DNA from 4 places in the Brevibacillus ruminantium genome. Region 4 is predicted to be linked to each of the others. Evidence: riboswitches for the same ligand, from Rfam matches in the RefSeq annotation. Region 4 holds a riboswitch; each other region holds the start of a gene.
What was found. Region 4 has a riboswitch for cobalamin ahead of metE (5-methyltetrahydropteroyltriglutamate--homocysteine S-methyltransferase). Riboswitches for the same ligand answer to the same signal wherever they lie in the genome.
Positions count from the first base shown of each region.

Region 1: linked by a shared signal. The riboswitch ahead of NDK47_RS02650 (acyl-CoA thioesterase) and the one ahead of metE (5-methyltetrahydropteroyltriglutamate--homocysteine S-methyltransferase) in region 4 are both predicted to bind cobalamin.
Region 2: linked by a shared signal. The riboswitch ahead of NDK47_RS17205 (ABC transporter substrate-binding protein) and the one ahead of metE (5-methyltetrahydropteroyltriglutamate--homocysteine S-methyltransferase) in region 4 are both predicted to bind cobalamin.
Region 3: linked by a shared signal. The riboswitch ahead of NDK47_RS05175 (energy-coupling factor ABC transporter permease) and the one ahead of metE (5-methyltetrahydropteroyltriglutamate--homocysteine S-methyltransferase) in region 4 are both predicted to bind cobalamin.

Region 1 covers NZ_CP098755.1:502,473-506,558, reverse strand. The annotation lists gene NDK47_RS02665 (b(o/a)3-type cytochrome-c oxidase subunit 1) at 1-796, opposite strand, end outside; gene NDK47_RS02660 (cytochrome c oxidase subunit II) at 813-1,280, opposite strand; gene NDK47_RS02655 (cytochrome c oxidase subunit 2A) at 1,308-1,469, opposite strand; gene NDK47_RS02650 (acyl-CoA thioesterase) at 1,763-2,239, opposite strand; cobalamin riboswitch at 2,439-2,633, opposite strand; gene NDK47_RS02645 (response regulator) at 2,740-3,396, opposite strand; gene NDK47_RS02640 (PAS domain-containing sensor histidine kinase) at 3,368-4,086, opposite strand, start outside.
Region 2 covers NZ_CP098755.1:3,474,323-3,478,408, reverse strand. The annotation lists gene NDK47_RS17215 (alpha/beta fold hydrolase) at 1-713, opposite strand, end outside; gene NDK47_RS17210 (M24 family metallopeptidase) at 840-1,934, shown strand; cobalamin riboswitch at 1,938-2,142, shown strand; gene NDK47_RS17205 (ABC transporter substrate-binding protein) at 2,384-3,415, shown strand; gene NDK47_RS17200 (FecCD family ABC transporter permease) at 3,530-4,086, shown strand, end outside.
Region 3 covers NZ_CP098755.1:1,064,991-1,069,076, forward strand. The annotation lists gene NDK47_RS05170 (quinone-dependent dihydroorotate dehydrogenase) at 1-951, shown strand, start outside; cobalamin riboswitch at 1,018-1,211, shown strand; gene NDK47_RS05175 (energy-coupling factor ABC transporter permease) at 1,383-2,141, shown strand; gene NDK47_RS05180 (energy-coupling factor ABC transporter substrate-binding protein) at 2,145-2,429, shown strand; gene cbiQ (cobalt ECF transporter T component CbiQ) at 2,426-3,217, shown strand; gene NDK47_RS05190 (energy-coupling factor ABC transporter ATP-binding protein) at 3,214-4,086, shown strand, end outside.
Region 4 covers NZ_CP098755.1:2,852,228-2,856,313, reverse strand. The annotation lists gene NDK47_RS14070 (aldo/keto reductase) at 1-761, shown strand, start outside; gene NDK47_RS14065 (hypothetical protein) at 777-977, shown strand; gene tnpA (IS200/IS605 family transposase) at 1,193-1,663, shown strand; cobalamin riboswitch at 2,005-2,203, shown strand; gene metE (5-methyltetrahydropteroyltriglutamate--homocysteine S-methyltransferase) at 2,361-4,086, shown strand, end outside.

The sequences.
Region 1 (4,086 bases), 2.3 Mb from region 4:
GCGAGATGAAAGCCAGGCGAGCCAGCGAATCACTGAATACATGTCCGCCGATAATCCGCGGGACGCATACATACCAGGCGATGTACGCAGGCATCAGCCAGAAGTACACGAGTGGATGACCGAAGAACCAGAACAAGGTACGGCTCAGCATAATGTTGATGCTCGACGTCCAGCCCAGCGACCACGGAATCAGCTGAAAGAGAACCTCTACAGCCACCGGAATGGTTGCGATCAGCCACAGGACAAAGGTCGTCACCGACATGAAGACGAACAAGGGAGACATTTTTCCTCTGTTTTCCCGTCTCCATTTACGGTAGCTGCTGAAGACGGCGAAGCCGCCAAACCAGCTTCCGACGACCAGCAACGCTGCTCCGATGTAAAAGAACGGAGATGCCTTCAACGGCGCGTAAAAGGTATAGAGAACCGATGCGTCATTCGTTACGATGGTCACGACCGCCATCGCGGTCCCAACTGTCATCAGAATCCAGCCGATCCAGCCAAGTCCGAGCGCAGTACCGTGCAAGGACCCTCCCGTTGTTTTGGCAACTCCGGACAGCAGGAATCCGACGATAAAAAATGTGGTAAAAATGAGTGCCATCAAGACCCCATGTGCGGTCAAAATCTGATAATAGTTGGTCCAGCTCGGCAGCTCAATGAGTCCGCCGCGCACCATGCCTTGCAGCATTCCAGCCAGTGCGGCCAGCCCGAAAGCTGCGTATGCAACCCAAATGTATGCCAGACTGAGACGAGCAGACGGACGATCCACCTGCGCCTTTCCCATATGTGTTTGCATCATATCGAAATCACCTGCCTTATTTTACAATAATGGTTGTCGCCATCACCTGGTGGCCGGCGCCGCAGTATTCATTGCAAAGGATCAAGTATTCACCAGGTTTTTCAAAGGTGTACGACGCGGAGTTGATATGCCCCGGCATTACCATGAAGTTGACGTTTGTACCCGGTATTTGAAATCCATGAACCACGTCGGGGCTGGTTACGTGAAAATTCACCTTTGCCCCTGCCGGAACTTCCATCTTATTGGGGTTGAAGCCAAAAGCAAACGCCGTCATGTAAGCATCGTACTCCGTGTCACTGATCTTTTTCAGACCAGGATTGTCAAACGGAGGTGTCTCCGATACTTTCGTCGGGTCGATCATTTCCATGTTGCTCGGAGGGGCCATACCCATTGCGAAGGCGTTCACACAAAGCAGCACAATAAACAGCGCCAGGCCTCCTGCCCCCAGAATCAGCCAGATTTTTTCGTAACGGTGCAGATGCATCGTTTCACAACCTCCCTCTCTTCCCTGCTATGCACGATCCAGGAATAATCCGAATACACCAAACCAACTTAGGAGTATGATAGCGCCAACCAGTAATACAGCGATAAATGTCCCTTTCAGGTCCTGCGATTCAGGCTTCAGTTTCTTTGCCTCTTCGAGTTGACGCTGTGTTTCTGTCTTTGTCTCCACGGCTCTCTCCTCCTTTCCCGATACCGTACGAGCTGTTCCTTTTTACGACTTCATTCTACTCTCTGGCGGCTTGCACTGTAATTCAGGGAAAACCCCTAAAAACCCCCGGGAACCTCCTGATATTCCCTAATTCCTGACACATTTTGGACATAACCGACAATCTTCGTCATCCACTTCTTAACAAAAACCGGCAGCCCGTATGTACAGGACTGCCGGTCGTGATTCGTGATCGATTTTATGGCGTTTCTATGCTAGTTCCGACGTTATTCTTTCATGCTCGTACGTTTTTTCTTTCATGCCTGTTCGCGACGGTTTCTTCTGATCTCGTAGCGTTCTTTTGCTTGTTCATGCTGCCGCATTTCCTCTTCTGTTTCAGGAATAACCTGTGGGACAGGAGCAGGCTTGCCGTTTTCATCCAGGGCGATAAACGTCAAATATGCACGTGCGGTTACTTTCCTTTCGGCTGTTATCAAATTCTCCGACTCTACCTTTACATAGATTTCCATCGACGTTTTGTGCACCCACGTCACATACGCCTCCAGGTTGATCGCTTCTCCGGTTTTGATCGGGGCCAGGAAGTCAAAACTGTCGCTGGAAACGGTGACGACGGGCTTGCGGCAGTGTCTCATCGCCGCTATACACGCGATTTTATCGACATAGGCCATTACTTTGCCGCCGAAAATCGTATTGTGGTGATTGGTATCTGGGGGAAAAACCAGATCTGTCATACATGTTCTGGATTCACGGATGGGTTTTGCTGGTTGTTGCATGAGGGACCTCCCATTATTGCGTATTGGCAAAGCAAGTGCTCTTGTCTTGCGCCCGCATCTGCTGTTTCGCTGAAAATAGAAAAGGCATCTCTATCGATCCAATGGAAAGTTAGAGATGCCAAAATGAGCAGGGGCTTGCAAAGCCTCCTGCGTGATTCACGCTAGCCACCCTAACACCTCCCTATCTCCCGTAGGTCAAGCAGTGTCGTCGAAACAGGCAGGTCTCCTGACTAAAGGCTCTCCATCAGCAACCGCCTTCCCAATCCTTCCGGATCAGTGGCTCATATGGTGCTGACTCCCCTCTTACAGTGGCGGGACCGTGTCGGATTTTCACCGAGCTTCCCTTTTCATCCTTGAACGCCGCGTTCAAAGAACCTGTTTCCACTTATGTAGTTCATACGACTGCAAAATAAACACTGAATCCATGGTAGCATTTTCGCCGAAGCTCGTCGACATGCAGAACACAAAAAAAGGCAAGCTGCTGTGCTTGCCCATGCGACCTATTCAAAATCAAGCCAACCTTTCTTAATCGCATACCGCACCAGATCAGGACGGGTGCGCAGATGAAGCTTCTCCATGATGTGCGCCTTATGGGATTCGACCGTCTTCACGGATACGGTCAACTGTTCGGCAATCTCCTTGTTGCTGAAGCCTTTGGCGATCAGGATCAGGACTTCCTTTTCCCGCTCGGTCAGAATCTCGTATTTCGCCTGCTCTTCCCCATTTTTCACCATTTGCAAAAACTCTTCGATCAGCGATTTGGTCGCGGACGGATACAGATAGGCCATCCCTTTTGACACCGTGCGGATCGCCGCAATCAGATCCAGATCAGGAGCGCTTTTTAAAATATAGCCAGCCGCTCCTGCCTGCAACACACGAAACAGATATTCCTCGTCATCGTGCATTGTCAGGACGAGCACCTGAATTCCGGGAGCTGCTTCTTTAAGCCGCCCTGTAGCCGAAAGACCGTTCTCTCCCGGCGGCATGCTGAGGTCCATCAGCACTACATCCGGCCGAATTTCAAGCGCCTTGTCAAATGCCTCTTTGCCGTCCGCTGCATAGCCGACAACCTCCATATCCGGCTGGGCGTCAATCAACATGCCCAAGCCCGTGCGCACGACAGCGTGATCATCCGCGATCAAGACTCGAATGCCCATCTTCTGCTTCCCCCTTTGCGACTGGTATACGAACAATCACCGTGGTTCCCTCTCCGATCACGGAGCGGATATCAACACTGCCTTTCAAGAGTTGAGCCCGTTCCTTCATCCCGAACAGCCCCAGACCAGAGCCTTTGTTTTCAGCCAGCTCCACATCAAAGCCGACGCCGTCATCGACAATGGTCACCACCAGTTCTTTTTCCCGAGCCTCAAATATAATGCCCAGCGTGTGGGCTTGTGCGTATTTTGCTGTATTGGTCATCGCCTCCTGGACGATGCGGTAAAGGGCGGTCTCCACAGGCGCAGAGTACCGCTGCCACTCTCCCTGAACATGCAGGTCTACAGATAGGCCAAAGCTTTTTTCCACCCGTTTGATCAGCGAACGCAGAGCTGGCAACAGCCCGAGATCATCCAGAGCGGAAGGGCGCAGCTCCAAAGCCATGCGCTTTACTTCCTCCATCGCCTTCGCCGTCATCTGTTGGATTTCGGTGACATGCTGCTTCATGGGACCGCTCAGCTTTCCTTGTCCCAGTACGTTCAGCCCGACCAGGATGCTGTATAGTGCCTGCCCAACGCCGTCGTGAAGCTCGCGGGAAATGCGCTTTCGCTCTTCTTCCTGAGCCTGAATCACAAAATTGGTCAGCTTGTGTTGATAGCGTTCTTTTTCCGCCCGCAACTGCATGGTCATAT
Region 2 (4,086 bases), 620 kb from region 4:
TGGTGCTTTACTCCAGGAACGGAAACCATTCGGGCTTGCGGTAAGTGTTTTCCCATAAGCTTGCCGTACGGATGCATGTGCGTGTCCTGCTGGCCATACAAGAGCAGCACGGGCTGCTTGATCTCATGCAAGCGCTCTGTGCAGCGGTAGCGATGGCCGATCGTATACAGGTGATGAAGGGTCTTGGCGTCCGTCCGGCTGCCATGCGTGATCCATCGTTCTTTGTCTGACTCTTTGTCCAGGTGTGAGGAGGCAGTCGAGCGGGCCAATACTCCCACACCACCCATCCTGGCAATTGCCTCGGCCAAATAAAAGCGCGAGTGCAGGTACCACTCATTCACCTCGGAAAAACCGCTGACCAGCACAAGACCCGCGATTGAATGCGGATGGCGCAGGCACCATTTCAGGGCGAGAGAAGCCCCTTGGGAATAGCCCATCACGACCACTCGCTCATGTCCGAGAGCGTGAATCGTTTCCTCCAACGTCTCGCTAAGATCGGCCATCGTAAAAGGGATGGGCAGCGGATCGCTCGCTCCGTGGCCGGGAAGATCAGGGAGGATAAGTTGAAAGTGCTCGGCTAATTCGTGTAAACGGGAGAAATTGATCATCCCGATGCCAGGCGCATGGATGCATACAAGCGGCTGGCCGTTGCCGTACAGCTGCACCGCTAGCTTGGAGCCTTTAGCAGATGAAACGATTGATGTTTCGCTCATTCGTGATTCACCTCTGTTTTATCCTGTCCGAAACTGCGCATAGTTTTTTCGTCCGTTCGCTTCTTTTTTTGGTGAGGAAATGGTATCCTCGCAGTATGATACCCAAAGAAAGGCGGTTGACCCCCTTTGTATCAAGAACGTATTCAGCGCATTCTTGCCTATATGCAAAAGGAAGGAATAGACGTTGCTTTGATTACATTGCCAAAGCACGTTTACTACCTGACAGGGTTTTTGACCGAGCCGCACGAGCGGTTCATGGGCCTGGTAATCCCAGCTGCCGGAGAACCTTCCCTGATCGTTCCGGCACTGGACCGGTCGGCTGCGGCCGAAGCGTCTGCCATGAAAAACATTCTGACCCATACTGATACAGACAACCCTTATGATGTCTTGAAGAACGCCTTGCCACCCGGACTAAAAACGCTGGGGCTGGAAAAAAGTCACATGACAGTTGACCGCTTTGAAGCGATGAGTGCGCAGATTGCTGCTGAAAGCTATGTCGATGTAGAGGAGCCGCTTCGTGAAATGCGTTTAATCAAATCAGCGGATGAAGTAGAGCGCATGAAGCACGCTGTCAAGCTGGTGGAAGCTGCTTTGGACGCGGTTGTGAAGTCACTGAAGCCTGGCGTCACCGAAGCGGAAGTGGTTGCTGACCTGGAATACCAGATGAAACGTTTGGGCGCGGAGGGACCATCGTTTAGCACGATGGTGCTGGCCGGCGAAAAGTCCGCCCTGCCTCATGGAAAACCAGGCAGCCGTGAGGTCCGAGAAGGTGAGCTGCTTTTGTTTGACCTCGGAGTCCTGGCAGACGGGTACGTGTCAGACATCACGCGCACCTTTGCCGTTGGTGAAATCAGCGAGCAGCTTCGGGATATCTATGAAACCGTGCTGGCCGCCAATGAAGCGGCGATTGCCGAGGTTCGCCCGGGTGTAACCCTGGCCCATTTGGACCAAACCGCACGCCGCGTGATTTCAGACAAGGGATACGGAGAGTACTTTATTCACCGACTGGGACACGGCCTGGGGATGGATGTGCACGAGTATCCTTCCGTCCATGGGCAAAACCAGGATACACTTCGTCCAGGAATGGTATTTACCATCGAGCCGGGTGTTTATGTGCCGGGTGTTGGCGGTGTGCGAATTGAGGACGACATTCTGGTTACAGCGGACGGATGCGAAGTGTTGACGCAATATCCGAAGCAACTGCAAGTGATTGGAAAATAGAATACGAGCTACTCGTTTCATGGTGTAATCCGGAGCGAACATCGTTCCGGTTACTTAATAGGGAAGATCGGTGAAAATCCGACGCGGTCCCGCCACTGTGAAGGGGAGCGTCCTTGCGTGAATCCACTGTTTTGCCAGAGCGCGAAATGGGAAGGAGCAAGGCGTGATGAACCCAAGCCAGGAGACCTGCCATGAAGCACGCACGATGAACCCACGCGGATGGGGAAAGTGTATCAGGAGCATCAGCGTAGACGCTATCCGGCTATCCTTTTGTTTCTATGCACATGCAAGCTATAAGAAGCATCTTCCGCAAACATCGGAAGGTGCTTTTTTTCTGGCATCCCTCCGCTCACACTGGTAAAACCACCGCGTTACAGACATCAAGAGACGAGAGGCGAACACGTGGTTTTTCATAAATGTGTAGTGATGAAAAGGGAGGAAGTAACATGATGAAAGCTAAGTACATAGGAATTCGGAACTGGATGCTAACAGGGATCGCGGCTGTCCTGTTCCTCACCGGCTGCGGCAGCGCCACTCCAGCAAACAACGCGTCTGCTCCCAATAATACTCCGTCGCAGGAAACGGCGAAAGCTGGTGACGGAAACAGCACGAATCCGGTTACTGTCCAAATAGATGGGAGAACAGTTACGTTCACCGAGGTGCCCAAAAGAGCAGTTTCCCTCAATCAACATGTGACTGAGGTGATGCTTGCCCTCGGTCTTGAAGACAAGATGGCCGGGACCGCGTATCTGGACGACAGCATTTTGCCGGAATACCAGGACGCCTACGCCAAGGTTCCCGTTCTTTCTGCGAAGTACCCATCCAAAGAAGTGCTGCTTGCAGCAGAGCCGGACTTTGTCTACGCTGGCTGGAAAAGTGCTTTTACAGAGAAAGCGGTCGGAACGATTGATGGATTGGAAAAATTAGGGATTAAGCCGTATCTCCACCAATCCTCCAACATGACAGGGCCAGAGCCCGAAGATGTTTTTGCTGACATCAGCAATATCGGCCGTATTTTCCGGGTGGAAGAGAAGGCAGACGAACTGATTGAGAAAATCAAAAAAGAGATGAAAGAAATTACTGACCGAATTGGGGAACAAAAAGAACCGCTGCGTGTTTTCGTCTACGACAATGGAGAAGACCAGCCTTTTACGGCGGCTAATAACTATATGACGACTTTGATTCGACTTGCAGGAGGCAAAAACGTATTTGATGATATCCCGAAAGGCTGGACAACCACTAGCTGGGAAGAAGTAGTCGCGCGCAAAGCGGACGTCATCGTCATCGTCGATTACGGAGATAAGACTGTGGAGCAGAAACGCAACTTCCTGCTGTCGAAAAAAGAACTGGCGGAGCTGCCTGCCATCCAGAACAAGCGACTGATTGTGCTGCCTTTGTCTGCAGCCGCAGAAGGGGTACGAGCGCCGCTTGCCTTGCAAACACTTGCCGAAGGGTTCTATCCGGAAGCATTTAAGCAATAATCCTGGTAACCCGCCGCCCTGGCCTGTTATTGCTGATCGCGTCGAAGGGAGGATAAGATGCCTAAAACAACGGTTGAGAAAATGGTCTCCACGAAGGGACCGGAAAGCAGCGAAATGCTCACAAAAGACATCAGAAGGTCGAAGGCATGGTTTTCATCGATTTTGCTGCTTCTGGGTATCGGCCTCGTTGCCAGTGTGACGTTGGCCGTTACGCTTGGGTCAGTTGCAATTCAACCGGAAACGGTATGGCGAATCGCCCTCTCCCATGTGCCAGTGATCGGGGGTTGGGCAGAGGCAGACTGGTCAAAATCGGAAGAAACCATCATATGGCAAATCCGTTTTCCACGCGTGCTCCTGGCCGTGATTGTGGGAGCGGGTCTGTCAGTGGTCGGCGTGACGATTCAGGCACTGGTGCGAAATTCGCTGGCAGATCCGTATCTGCTTGGCGTTTCCTCGGGCGCATCCGTTGGTGCCACGCTCGCCATTCTGCTTGGAGCATTCAGCATGTACGGGCAATATGCCGTTTCAATGGCAGCATTTACTGGCTCGCTCATTTCCACCATCTTGGTGTTTACGCTGTCCCGGATGGGAGGACAGAACTCGACAGTCCGATTGCTCATGTCCGGCATCGCCGTAGCGGCTGTGTTGTCAGCCATTACCAGCATGATCAT
Region 3 (4,086 bases), 1.8 Mb from region 4:
CAGCGCCTGGAGAATCAGATTTGGGGATTGAAATTTCCCAATCCTGTCGGGCTGGCAGCCGGCTTTGACAAAAATGCAGAAGTTTATCACGCCCTTGCTGCTTTGGGCTTTGGCTTTGTAGAGGTAGGAACGATTACTCCCCAGGGACAGCCAGGGAATCCACAGCCCCGGTTGTTCCGGCTGATGGAGCATCAAGCGATCATCAACCGAATGGGGTTCAATAATCTGGGAGCGTATCTGGCCTCCCAAAACCTGATTGATTACGCCTATGCGGATGTTCCGATCGGGATCAATCTCGGGAAAAACAAGATCACGCCAAATGAAGAGGCAGCCCAGGATTACAGCAAATGTCTGGACATGCTGTATCCCTATGGTCACTATTTTGTGATCAACGTCAGCTCGCCCAACACACCCAATCTGCGCGATTTGCAGGAGACGGAGAGTTTGCGTGCTTTGATCCGGGCCATCCGGGAGAAAGCGGCAGAGCTGCAGGGCCGCGGAGTCGCTGCCAAACCGATCCTGTTGAAGGTAGCGCCAGACATGGCAGACGAGCAGATGCGCGATGTCGTTCAGGCAGCCGTGGAGGAAGGTCTCTCCGGGATTATCGCGACCAATACGACGCTCTCCCGCGAGGCCGTACAAGACCATCCCCGTGCCGATGAGGCAGGCGGACTCAGCGGCAGGCCGCTGGAGGAGAGAGCGACGGCTTGGGTAAAAGAAATCTATCAGGAAGTGGGCGACAGGGTTCCAATTATCGGGGTAGGCGGCATCTTTACAGGCGAGGATGCGTACCGCAAGATTCGCGCTGGCGCCAGCCTGGTTCAGGTGTACTCGGGCATGATCTACCAGGGACCCGCGATCGTCAAAACGATTAATAAACAACTGCTTCGCCTGCTGGAACGCGATGGCTTTTCCCATGTGAAAGAAGCCATCGGTGCAGATGCTCGTTGATCCTTTTTCTTTTGCAAGGGATCGTATATAATAGAGCAATCAACTACGAATTTTCGGAAAAAGACAACTGAATCTATGCAGACAGGTGCCCTTATCTTGATAAGGGGTAACAGGGAATCGGGTGCAAATCCCGAGCGGTCCCGCCACTGTAACCAGGGGAATGCTCTTTTATCCTGCAGCCACTCATCGATCCGATGGGGAAGGCAAAAAGAGCGTGTTGATCCGGAAGCCAGGAGACCTACCTAGCTGCACACCCAAAATGCCTTCGAGGAAAGGAGAGGTGAGCCGAGACAAAAACGACTGTCCCAAAGTGTCGTTTGTTGTGGTGTGCCAGCTCATCCGTTCCGGGTGAGCTTTTTTGATGCAACCACAGCTTTGTGGACTTGCGGTGCAAAAGAGTGAAATAAAATGCAAAAGAGGGAGGGTTCTGGATGAAAGGGAGACGGACACGATCAAGTTTTCTGTTGATTGCCGGCTTGATGATCTATTTTTTGCTGAATACGCCGGAAACCGGACATGCCATGCATATCATGGAGGGATACTTGCCGGTAGGGTGGTCGCTGTTTTGGTGGGCTGCGTTTCTGCCATTCTTTTTCCTGGGTTTGCGCTCCATTCGGCGAATTGTCAAGGAACGCCCGGAGTTTAAGCTGCTTTTGGGCGTAGCCGGGGCATTTGCTTTTGTGCTGTCAGCGCTGAAAATTCCCTCGGTGACGGGCAGCAGCTCGCACCCGACCGGTACGGGCCTGGGCTCCATTTTGTTTGGCCCATGGGTGATGGCGGTTTTGGGCAGCCTGGTACTGCTCTTTCAGGCGCTTTTGCTGGCCCACGGCGGGTTGACTACGCTGGGAGCCAACGCCTTCTCCATGGCCGTCGTCGGACCGGTTGTCGCCTACGGTGTCTATCGATTGGTGGCAGGCAGACTGGGCAAACAAAAGATCGGCATTTTCCTGGCTGCTGCACTGGCTGATCTGAGCACCTATCTGGTTACCTCTGTTCAGTTGGCATTGGCTTTTCCGGCTGCCTCAGGCGGAATCGCCGCTTCCTTTGCCAAATTTGCCGGAATTTTTGCTCTCACACAAGTGCCGCTGGCGATCAGTGAGGGGCTGCTTACCGTGCTCGTATGGAATTGGCTTCAGGCGTACAATGGTCAAGAACTGACGCAGCTCAGGCTGCTGAAAAAGGAGGGCTAAGCGGTGAAGCGTTGGACAAACTGGGTGCTGCTGCTGTTGGTCGCCGTTCTTGCCGTCGTTCCGCTGGTATTGGTAAAGGATTCCGAATTCGCCGGGGCAGATGGCGCGGCGGAGGAAGCGATAACGGAAATGGCTCCCGATTATGAGCCGTGGTTCCAACCTCTGCTGGAGCCTCCTGGCGGTGAAACAGAGAGCTTGTTATTTGCTCTGCAGGCCGCTCTTGGCGCGGGTGTGATCGGTTATGCCATCGGAGTGTACCGCGGCCGGCTCCAAAATGGGAAAGAATGATTGGACGCATTGACACGCTGGCATACGGAAGCAGACTGCGCAATCTTCCGCCCGTGCACAAGCTGCTGTTCGCCATCGGGGCGCTGGTGCTGGCGCTTGTCAGTCATCCGCTGGTTCAGGCCCTGCTTTTCGTCTGGATGAGCCTCTGGATTACGGTGTATGCCCGTGTGCCCTGGCGGATCTATGTCCTGGTTGTGAGTGCATCGCTGGCCTTTTTGCTGGCAGGAGCGCCTGCGCTGCTCATTGAAATTGCAGGGGGGCAGGAATGGAGCCCGACAGACAGTGTCTGGGCAAGCTGGCAGCTTGGAGGCTGGGTCTTCTATGTGACAGAGGCTGGACTGACAAGAGTAGGGATTCTGGCAGCGAGATCGCTAACCGCGCTTTCCTGCTTTTCCTTTCTGCTCTTTACCGTTCCGTTTGCCGAAATTCTGCAGGTACTGCGAAAAATAGGAGTTCCCTCCATTTTGACCGATCTGATGATGATCATGTATCGCTTTGTCTTTGTCCTGCTGGAGACTGCAGAGCAGATGTGGACGGCGCAGAAGGCAAGAGGAGGGCATGGCGGGCTGAGTGAAACGCTGAAGGATGCAGGGAGATTGGTCTTTCAGTTGTTCACCCGTTCGATGATCCGCTATCGACAGATGTACATCAGCATGACGGCCAGAGGATTTCTCGATGATTTCCGGGTGATCGGCTATTCCACGCATGTCCGTTCCAAAAGATATGAATCGGAGGCGGTGGCTGGTTTATTGCTGCTGCTCATGCTGGAATGGTGGACAGGGGGATGAAAGATGTGAATGCCAAAGCGACTGCCAGTGAGACAACCGAGCTGCTGCGATTCTCGGACGTCCGCTACACATATCCGGGAGCGGGTCACCCCGCGCTGAGCGGCCTTTCGTTGACAGTACCGCAGGGGAAAAAATGCGTACTGCTGGGTCACAACGGCTGTGGAAAATCCACGCTGTTTTTGCATGCAAACGGCATTCTCCGGCCGCAGCACGGAGAAGTTCTGTGGAAAGGGAGTCCGATCGGAAATGACCGCGCCTCCCTGTTTGCATTGAAGCAGAGAATCGGTCTGGTATTTCAGGACCCGGAACAGCAGCTGATTGCGACGACAGTAGCAGAGGACCTCTCCTACGGCTTATGCAATCTGAAGCTGCCCGATGCGATGATCCGTGAGAAGCTGGAGGGCGTGATGGAGCGCTTCCAAATGACGGAGTGGGCAGAAATGCCCCTGCATCATCTAAGTTTGGGACAGAAACGGCGAGTCGCCCTTGCAGGTGTAATGGTGATGGAGCCGGAGCTGCTTTTGCTGGATGAACCGACGGCTTACTTAGACCAGGGACAAACGCAGAGCTTTGTCCAGGAGCTGGAGCGGATTCATACTGCTGGCACTACGATTCTCATGGCTACACATGATGTTGACCTTGCCTTTGCGTGGGCAGACTGGATATTTGTCATGGAAAAAGGACAGCTGGTGCTGGAAGGAGTGCCGGAAGCTGTATTCTCCGACAGGGACAGACTGGCAGGACTGCAGCTCAGGATACCGGCTGTATACGAGGTCTGGCAGGCTCTGCCTGATGCTTTGCGGGAACAGGTGGATGCGGACTGTATTCCCCGAACCTCCGCAGAGCTGGCGGCGAGATTGCGAGCTGTT
Region 4 (4,086 bases):
ACACCGCGGAATGCTATGGCGATCATTTGTCTGAGCAACTGATCGGTGGCTATTTGCGAAAGGATCGCCGCGAAGATTGGGTGGTTGCGACGAAATTCGGTCATCATTTTCATGACAAATTTACGCGGACCAACGACTACAGCGCTGATGATGTTCTGAAGCAGCTGGATGCGTCCCTTCGCGCTTTGCAGACAGATTATATCGATCTGTATCAGTTCCACTCCGGTCCTGACGAAGCCTTTGACAACGATGAGCTTTGGACCATGCTGGACAAACAGATAGCTGCGGGAAAAATCCGTCATCTCGGTCTGTCCATCGCGAAAAACAATCAGGTACACCAAACATCATCAGCTTCAAAGGTAAACGCCAAAACCATTCAGGTCGTCTACAACCGTTTGGATCAAGCGCCGGAAGAGCAAGTGCTCCCCCTTTGCCAGGAGCAAGATCTCGGTGTGCTTGCTCGGGTGCCGCTGGCGAGCGGGTATCTCAGCGGAAAATACAAGCCGGGCACTCAGTTTGGCACCAATGATGTACGGCATAATCACGATCAGGAGCGTGTGCTTTCCTTGCTTCAGCAAGCGGAAGAGATCAAAAGCAAAGAAGTACCTCCAGGAGTTGACATGGCGCAGTGGGCGCTCGCCTGGTGCTTGAAGCATCCAGCAGTCACAGCGGTCATTCCGGGCTGCAAAAGCCCTGCTCAGGTAGAGGCAAATGCAAAAGCTGCGGAACTGGTGTCCGGGGATCACCCTCAAAATATATAGCAAGGCGGTGTTTTTGTGGCGAATATCGATTTGTCACTTTTACCATGGAACGTATTTTGGCTGGGCATCGCGTTTTTTAGCGTTACCGGCGTTCTGTTTTGCTTCGGTTTTCTCCATTTGGTGCAAAAGAAAGTGAAAAGCGGTGTCCTGTTCATGGTCGGGACTGTCCTGAGCGCCTATCTGTTCCTTTCCTATCTGTTTGCCAATCACATATAGCCGAGAAGTGGCTCCAGCTTGAACAGCCCATTGGACGCTCAAACATAACCTTGTGAGGCAAGAAATGCCTGCAGGGTTATTTTTTGTATAAGAAAACCCCCAGTTAGACTGGGGGTTCGGGAAAGCTTATAGCTATGAGTAGTCATCCTTTGAACTCGGTGATAAGATGAGAGCCGGTCTGCCAACCGCTTACACTTATCACAGGAGGACAAAGGATGGACAAGAGCAGTCTAGCACATACCAAATGGAACTGTAAATATCATATCGTATTTGCTCCGAAATACCGAAGACAAGTGATATATGGGAAATTGAGGAGAGAGATAGGGAAAATTTTACGGGAGTTATGCGAACGAAAAGGAGTGGAGATCATTGAAGCGGAAGCTTGCGTGGATCATATTCACATGTTAGTGAGTATTCCGCCTAAGTTAAGCGTGTCCGAGTTCATGGGTTACTTAAAAGGAAAAAGTTCATTGATGATCTTTGATAAGTTTGCAAATATGAAATACCGATATGGAAATCGTCAATTTTGGTGCAGAGGGTACTACGTAGATACAGTAGGAAGAAACAAAAAGGTAATTGAGGAATATATTCGGAACCAATTAGTGGAGGACAAGAACTATGAACAATTAACGATGAAAGAGCTGATCGATCCGTTTACGGGTGAGTCGGTGAAAAAGGGCAGGTAAGGAGCCCCTTTTCAGGGGCTGCCCGAGGCAACACGCGGTTGGCAGACTTTCAGGGCGCCTTTGAGGCGCTTGCTTGTAACATGCCCTTATAGGGCTAATGGAAGCCACCGGCTAAGCCGGTGGTTATGACTCACTTTCAGTCGAGACGATCGTTGACTTGAAACCGAGAAAAGCAACACAGCCGACTATCGATTTCGGGTCGGAACGCATCGCATCGTTAAAAATGATTGAAATTTGTAACCAATTCAATTAAGATAATGGAAATATATACTATTCCTGTGTGGATAGTTTATATTTTTACATCTTGCTCAGTTTATAATTGAGGGCGAGTACATTTATCAATTGAATAACTGGAAACAGGTTCCTTGAGTGAGTAACGTTCAAGGATGAAAAGGGAAGTTCGGTGCAAATCCGACACGGTCCCGCCACTGTAAAAGGGGAGTCAGCGCAGGAAGTCGCCACTGATCCATCAGGATTGGGAAGGCATGCAGCTGATGATGAGCCTTAAGTCAGGAGACCTGCCTGTTTCGACAACACTGCAAGACCTACGGGAGATAGGGAGGTGTTAGATCCACTATGGCAGTAGTGCGTGAAACTTCACTGCTTATTTAGGCATTTCTAACTTTCTTTCTGAACGTTAGAGATGCCTTTTTCTATTGGAGTAACGCAAAGACTATTTGTATGGGGAGGTATTTAGATGAGTATCAAAAGCAGTAACCTGGGATATCCACGTATAGGAGAAAACCGTGAATGGAAAAAGGCTCTGGAAGCATTTTGGGCGGGAACATTAGAAGAATCCAACTTCCTTCAACAGATGGAACAGATTCGACTCCATCACTTACAGAAGCAAAAAGAGAAAGGGATCGATTATATCCCTGTCGGTGATTTTACATGTTACGATCATATGCTGGACACGGCTGTCATGTTTGGCTTGGTCCCAAAACGGTTTCCTTATGAAGGTGGAGTTGTTCCACTTCAGACATACTTTGCTATGGCGCGTGGCAGTCAAGAAGCGATCGCGTGTGAAATGACAAAATGGTTTAACACAAATTATCACTATATTGTTCCAGAGATTGGCGACAGGACTCCGACCTTAACAGAAAACAAGCCCCTTCTTGCTTATCGCGAAGCAAAAGAGAAGCTTGGCATCAAAGGAAAGCCTGTCATCGTCGGCCCATACACGTTTATCAAACTTTCAAAGGGATATGTCCCTGCACAATTACCAGCCCTTATCTTGCAACTCGTCCCGTTGTATCAGCAAATTTTACGGGAGTTAGAGCAAGAAGGGGTGGAATGGGTTCAACTGGATGAGCCGATTTTGGTTTCTTCTCTCAGTAAAGAGGAGATGGAAACCGTGTCATACATTTACAAGCAGCTTCATGAAGCAGCACCCCATCTGAACATTATGCTGCAAACCTATTTTGATTCCGTAGAATTCTACCCCGATGTGATCAACCTTCCCGTTCAGGGTATTGGATTGGATTTTGTTCACGGCATCGGACAGAATCTCCGGTATCTTACAACGTGCGGATTTCCAGAAGATAAAGTACTTGGCATCGGTGTGGTAGACGGTCGAAATATTTGGCGCTCGCACCTCCCTCACAAATGGAAACTTTTGAGAACTATTACGAGCGCTGTTCCGGAGGATCGTGTATGGCTCCAACCTTCCAGCAGTTTACTCCATGTCCCTGTTAGCATCAATCAAGAAACGCAACTTGATCCCCTTGTCAAAGAGGCTTTGGCTTTTGCTGATGAAAAATTGGATGAAATTCAAGTCTTACTCAATGGATTTCGCTCTGGTGAAAACGCGACGATAGAGGAGTTCACCAGAAGTCAAACGGCTTTATCTAATTTGGCGCAGTCTCCAGAAAGAAACCGACTAAAAGTACATGAATCTGTAGCCAATCTGGGACACCAGCATGCTGAGCGTCAGTCACCTTTCGTACAGCGTCGGAAGAAACAACAGCAAGAAAAGAAGCTTCCCTTGCTTCCCACGACGACAATCGGAAGCTTTCCGCAAACCTTGGAAGTTCGACAGGCCAGACAAAAATGGCGAAAGGGCGAGTGGACGACGGAGTTTTACGAAGAATTCATCCAGGAACAAATTGAAAAATGGATCAAGATTCAAGAAGAGATTGGACTCGACGTCTTTGTTCATGGCGAGTTTGAGCGGACCGATATGGTAGAGTTTTTTGGAGAGAAGCTGGCAGGGTTCACCTTTACGAAAAATGGTTGGGTGCAATCGTACGGATCACGTTGTGTGAAACCGCCGATCATTTACGCAGATGTCGAATTTCTTGAGCCAATGACAGTGAAAGAAAGCGAATTTGCTCAATCGCTCACCACAAAACCGGTAAAAGGAATGATTACGGGTCCCGTGACTATCCTCAATTGGTCATTTGTGCGTGACGATATATCAAGAA